Regions from separate parts of the Prevotella sp. P4-98 genome, predicted to be linked through region 1. Evidence: riboswitches for the same ligand, from Rfam matches in the RefSeq annotation. Region 1 holds a riboswitch; the other holds the start of a gene.
What was found. Region 1 has a riboswitch for thiamine pyrophosphate ahead of CIK96_RS10495 (TonB-dependent receptor). Riboswitches for the same ligand answer to the same signal wherever they lie in the genome.
Positions count from the first base shown of each region.

Region 2: another riboswitch for thiamine pyrophosphate. It lies ahead of thiD (bifunctional hydroxymethylpyrimidine kinase/phosphomethylpyrimidine kinase); the one in region 1 lies ahead of CIK96_RS10495 (TonB-dependent receptor).

Region 1 covers NZ_NPJC01000062.1:23,150-26,571, forward strand. Annotated here, with positions in the region: gene CIK96_RS10495 (TonB-dependent receptor) at 1-1,897, opposite strand, end outside; TPP riboswitch at 1,941-2,047, opposite strand; gene upp (uracil phosphoribosyltransferase) at 2,588-3,244, opposite strand.
Region 2 covers NZ_NPJC01000001.1:4,804-8,225, reverse strand. Annotated here, with positions in the region: gene CIK96_RS00045 (M64 family metallopeptidase) at 1-1,137, shown strand, start outside; TPP riboswitch at 1,267-1,365, shown strand; gene thiD (bifunctional hydroxymethylpyrimidine kinase/phosphomethylpyrimidine kinase) at 1,460-2,275, shown strand; gene CIK96_RS00035 (thiamine phosphate synthase) at 2,272-2,901, shown strand; gene thiC (phosphomethylpyrimidine synthase ThiC) at 2,917-3,422, shown strand, end outside.

The DNA.
Region 1 (3,422 bases):
TGCTCAGACTGGCATTTCCTTCCAACGACATCCATGACAAGGGTGCCCATCCTGCTGTGAGCTCTACGCCCATACGATAGGAGTCTTTCACATTGGTGGTGAGTGCCTCACCGATGTCGCTCAGCTGACCGGTCTGTACCAACTGGTTGTCATAACCCATATAGTAGAAATTGGCACCGGCATGCCAGTTGCTGCCCTGATACTGATAGCCAAACTCTACGTCGAGCAACTTCTCTTGCTCTGGGAATGGATAGTTGTAGTTGTCGGTATAGTTGTTGCGCTCAGGTTCGCGATTGCTGTAAGCTACAGAAGCATAAGCCTTATGACCATTGTTGGTATAGCTGATACCTGCCTTCGGATTGAAGAAATTGTATTTCTCGTTGATGTCCAATACTTGGTTCTTATAGGTACCGTCAGCCTGCTCCACAAATTTATCGTTGACACCATCGGTCTTGTATTCTACACGACGGAACTGCAAATCGGCAAATACATTCCAGTTGTCGGCAAAACGATAGTTGGCCTTAACAAAGGCGCTATAGTCATACTTATGGGCATCAGAATCATAGTATTTATACTGACCATTGCTGCCTAAGAACTGGTTTTCTGCTGCCTGATTGGCAATATAGGTGAGATAGCCCCAGTGGTTGCCACGGAACTGCTGAAGGTTCAATCCGCCAATAACATCCCAGTGTTCATCCTTGTAGTTGGTGTTATAAACGATGCCATAGGTGTGCTGGGTCAGCCCCTTCTTGCGCACAAAGTCGGAACGCTTTACGAAATTGCCGTCTGCATCATAGAAGGTGAGACCAAACTTAGCAAATTTCGACTGGCTCTTGAACTCGTTGTAGTAGCCATAACCATAGGTGTAGTGTACGGCAAAGTTGTGACTCCAATGGTCGTTGGGAGTCCAAACAGCAGAAAGGATATTGTGGTTCTGATAGAAATTGTCGGTGGTCTTGTTCCAAAGACTACCATCACGCATGGTGTAAGGCACGATGGTATAGTCGCCCTTGCCGTTGCGCACCAATCCTGCTGTCAGGATATTGAACTTCCCGAGACCAGCAGCATCCATATCCTTATAGGTATAGATACCATCGCTCATCAACGTGAAGTTGGTGTCATAGTCGCTGGCGAGCACACCATTCCATGCCTGGCCGGTCTTTTCAAAGTTGCCGATATTCTTGTAGCTCACCTTGAAATTGTCAGCAAGCCATGTCAGTCCACCATAGTAAGAACCTGATCGTCCTGATGTTCCATCGATATAGCCATCGGTAGCGGTCTCATGATAGGCACCGTCGAAGATCAGGTGTTTGCCCAACAAACCTGTTGAGAAGCTGACACCTGTATTATAGGTGTTGAAGCTACCAAACGAACCTGTCACCTCTGCGGTAGGGATAAGCGATGGGAAAGCAGTAGCCATAGAGATGCTACCACCAAAGGCTCCATCACCATTGGTAGATGAACCAACACCACGCTGAATCTGCACACTACCCAAAAGAGCGGCATAGCTGTTCATATTGGCCCAGAACACGGTCTGATCCTCAGGAGAGTTAAGGGCTACACCATCGAGGGTGACATTGATGCGGCTACCTGCAGCACCACGAATACGCATATAGCTGGTACCAGTGCCCAATCCATTCTCACCCCATGCAAGGATGCCGGGTGTGCGCGAAAGGAGGAATGGGAGTTCCTTTCCTGTACGAGAAAATTGCTGGAGTTCTGATTTCTTAATGTTGGCTACGGCATAAGGAGCTTCCTTGGCTGCACGTACACCTTTTACTACTACCTCATTCAGCTGGTGCACCTTGACGGTGTCGATTGTGGCTTGTGCCCATACGGCTTGACTGGCAAAAACACAGCACACCACACTGAATGCAATCCTGTTTAATCTTTTCATTGAATGTTTGTTATAAACCTTAAACTATATAAAGGGGGAAAGAACGTAGTCCAAGGAAAATTCCTACGACAGCATTACCTGTACAGGTTCTATGGGTATGTTCTCAGCCTCCGTCTCTTCTACGAGTAGGTAGCACCCCTTAGTTAGCGCTCTGCTAACCGATTGCAAAATTACTATAAATAATTGAAACTGCAAAATTATTGTTATTTTTTTGAGCATGAGCACCTTGTGCGCAACAAAGAGGAACACACGACCTCCACCACTTCTTCCTGACAAAGCCTACAAGGAGAAACCGTTACCAAAGTAACTATAACGGGAGTTATCAGGATTGACCACGATTTGCTCTACTACGATTTCGGGAGCTATCATTACAAATCGGCAGATTGGGTAAACTTGAGTACACTCTTCTCACTTTTTGCGAATCTCACAAACTGTTCGGCTGCATTGACATAAAGTCCACAGAGGTCATCAATACTTGACATGAAACTGTCTTACCATTCCAATAATCGTCAAAACTACACACACCACTCCCCATCCTTATAATTATATAATAGGTGTAAGCAGTATTGCCACACCTCCCAACGTGTGGCAATACTGCCGATGCCATGAGTACGCACCTATCGGTTGCGTAGCACGCCAAACTATAAGATAGAAGCACCATTGTCCAATGCAGACAATGGTGCCAAAGGATTATAATTTCTCACCGTAGCAAAGGTCGCCACAGTCGCCAAAGCCAGGAATGATATATTTGTGTTCATTCATTCCGGCATCAATGGCGGCACACCAAACAGTGGCATCGTCGGGCAACACAGGACGAATGGTATCAATTCCCTCTTGTGTAGCTATCACACTGGCGATATGTATCTTGCGAGGCTTACCTGTTTTGTAAAGCGCTTCAATGGCAGCAGCCATCGAACCACCTGTAGCCAGCATCGGATCAACAAGTATCAAAGTCTTGCCCTTAATGCTGGGCGATGCCATATACTCGGTATGAACGCCCACTTCGGTATGCTCGCGGTTGGTGTACATGCGATAGGCAGACACAAAAGCATTCTCTGCACGGTCAAACACCTGAAGGAATCCTTCATGGAAAGGCAATCCCGCACGCAATACTGTACCTACAACAATTTCATCTTTAGGCACTTGAATATCACAAATGCCCAACGGTGTGGTAACAGATTTCAACTTGTAATCGAGCGTCTTAGATATCTCATAAGCCATCAACTCACCCACACGCTTGATGTTATTACGGAACAACAGACGGTTGCGCTGATGATTCTTGTCGCGCAATTCAGCCATATAGAGGTGCATCACGCTGTTCTCTTCATCGAAATTGATAATTTTCATAGATTGCTTCGGTTTTTGACCGCAAAGATAAGAAATGTTCGCGGAATTTTGCAAAGTCAGCGTGACAATTATTTGCGAGACCACCCATTTTTAACTACTTTAACCAAAAAATGGCCCATCTAAACGCTAAAAAAACTAAAAGCCGACCAGTAAATTCGGAATTCTTTGTAACTTTGCG
Region 2 (3,422 bases), on a different contig from region 1:
CGCCTCGACTACATCTTTGCCGGTGACAAGAAGAGCCAGCATATCTACCTCGACCAACTCCACAAGAGTGCCGGATGGTACGGTCGGCGTCATCATCTCGACCAACTGCCTTTAGAAGGCAACGGCGACATCACCATGAAAGATGCAGCCACAGGAACCGTCATCTACCGCCACTCCTTCTCCACCCTCTTTCAGGAATGGCTCTCTACTGCCGAAGCACGGCAGACCAGTCGGTCATTTGAAAACGTATTCCTCGTTCCCTACCCCCGCCAAGCTGTAGAGATCACCGTCACCCTGCGCGACTATCATGCCCGCACCATGGCATCGATGACCCATCGTGTCAATCCCACCGACATCCTCATCCGTCGCCAGCACCAACAGAGCCATTACACCACGATTCATGCTGCTGCCGACACCGCCCGATGCATCCATGTGGCTTTTGTTGCCGAGGGCTACACCGTCGGACAGATGGATCAGTATCTTGCCGACTGCCGTGCAGCCACCGAGGCGCTGTTTCGCCACGAACCATTCAAGCAACTGCAAGATCGTTTCAATATCATCGCCATCCAATCGTCTTCCCATGATACAGACGTCAGCCAACCCGGTAAGAACATCTGGCTCGACACCGCCCTGGGAAGCCATTTCGACACCTTCTATTCCACACGCTACCTGACCACCCTGCACCTCAAGCGCCTTCACGACCTGTTGGCAGGAACACCCTACGAACATATCATTATCCTGGCGAATACAGCCCACTATGGCGGCGGAGGCATCTACAATTCCTACAACCTCTGTTACACGCGTGGCCAACAGTTCCTTCCTGTGGTGGTTCATGAATTCGGTCACTCCTTTGGCGGTCTTGGCGACGAATATCCCTACGGTGACGACGACCCCATGTATTTTGCCGATACCGAACCCTGGGAACCCAACCTCACCACCCACACCACGCATCCTGCCAAATGGCAGAAACTCATCGATGAAGGACGCGCCTCGCTGGTAGAGGGTGGCGGCTATCTCACCCATGGCGTATGGCGCGGACAGGAAGATTGTCGTATGCGCACCAACGAGCACCCCGACTTCTGTCCCGTCTGCCAAGAAGCCCTCACCCGCCTCATCAAGTTCTATACCGAAAAATAAACCGAAACTGGTTTCCGTCCGACAGCGATCCAACACCCATTGGGTCGCTGTCGGTGTGAATAAATCTTAAATAACAGACCATCATCATCATTATCTGTAATTTTTCACTACCTTTGTATCATACTTACAAGAAGAAATAAGGGGTGCGTCACGATTGTGTTGCTGAGATTATACCCATAGAACCTGATGCAGGTAATGCTGCCGAAGGGATTGCTTCTTTTTTCTCGCCTTGATGGTTCAGGCAGAAATCCAGAAGCTGTTTCTATTCCGTATCGTCTTTGAAAGTACGTCAGCAGATGTACCTCAGAAAAATGAAAACAAAATGAGGTATATTAGCGTACTGACCATAGCAGGATCCGACAGTTGCGGTGGAGCCGGCATCCAGGCAGACCTCAAGACCATGTCGGCCTTGGGCATTTATGCCGCTACCGCCATCACATCCGTCACCGTTCAGAACACCACTGGCGTGCAGGCGGTGCAAGCCATCCGTCCAGACATCGTAGCCGGACAGATCAAGGCGGTTATGGACGACATCGCCCCAAAGGTAATCAAGGTGGGAATGGTCAATAATGCAGAGATCATCCGTGCCATTGCCGACACCCTCTCCCCTTATCCCCATGCCACATTGGTGATCGACCCCGTTATGGTTTCTACGAGCGGGGCGCTACTCATGCAACCCCATGCGGTTGAGGCATTCTGCCAACGCCTCCTCCCCCTATGCACCCTGCTGACTCCCAACATCCCCGAAGCCGAAGTCCTCTCCCACACCTCCATCCGCAGCATAGACGACACAGAACGTGCCGCCCGCCACATTCTGCAACTCGGTTGCAGGGCGGTACTCATCAAGGGCGGACATCTGGAAGGACAGGCCAAGACCGACGTACTCTACCAAGCCGACACCCCTCCGTTGTCATTCTCCCATCCCACCGTTACTACGCGCAACACCCACGGCACGGGTTGCACCCTATCCTCCGCCATTGCCTCATTTATCGCCCGTGGCTCATCCCTTCCCGAAGCGATACAACAGGCCAAGTGCTACCTGTCCTCTGCCATAGAAGCCGGCAAGGATGTCAACATAGGAAGGGGCAACGGCCCAGTAAACCATTTGTTTAACCCAGAAAAGCTAATCATACAATGATACAGTTTATTACACACACCAACGACCGTTACGACTACGTAGAAGGAGCACGCCTCGCCTTGGCAGGCGGATGTCGCTGGATCCAGCTCCGCATGAAAGACGCGCCGAAAGATACGTTCCTGGCGGCAGCCACAGCCATCGGCCAACTCTGCCAGACATATCATGCCACATTCATCCTCGACGACCATGCAGAATGGGTACAGGAGGCAGGTGCCGACGGCGTACATCTCGGCAAGAACGATATGCCCGTGAATGAGGCACGCAAACTCCTGGGCAGCCGATATGTCATCGGCGGCACCGCCAACACCTTCGACGATGTCGAACGACTCTACCGCGATGGAGCCGACTACATCGGCTGCGGTCCGTTCCGCTTCACCACCACCAAACAAAAACTGTCCCCCATCCTCGGTGCAGACGGTTACCGCCGTATTGTCAGTCAGATGAAGCTCCACCACATCACCATCCCTATCGTAGCCATTGGCGGCATCTTGTCCTCCGACATCCCTGACGTCATGGCAACTGGAGTCAGCGGTATTGCCGTAAGCGGCGCCATCCTCAATGCCGACAGTCCTGTGGAAGAGATGCAACGTTTCATCCGTCTTACAGAGAAAGAAATAGCCAAATAACTCAATATAAAAGAAATGGAAACAAAAATCAAGATCAATTATCCATCTTCCGAGAAAGTCTATCTGCAAGGAAAACGCTATCCGGAACTGCGCGTGGGTATGAGAAAGGTAAACCTCACCCCCACCGTCACTTTCAAGGGCGATGTGCGCCATGAAGAAGCCAATGCCCCCGTCTATGTCTATGACACCAGCGGACCGTACAGCGACCCCGATATGGCTATCGACCTGAAACAGGGACTCCCTAAATTGCGTCAACCGTGGATTGACGGTCGCAAGGCGGGAGAGACACAGATGTACTTCGCCAAACAGGGCATCATCACGCAAGAGATGGAGTATGTGGCAATACGCGAGAACATGAACTGCGAGGAATTGGGCATTACCACCCACATCACCCCGGAATTTGTCTGCAAGGAGATTGCTGAGGGACGTGCCGTAATCCCAGCCAACCGCAAGCATCCCGAAAGCGAGCCGATGATTATCGGTACCAATTTCCTGGTGAAGATCAATACCAATATCGGTAA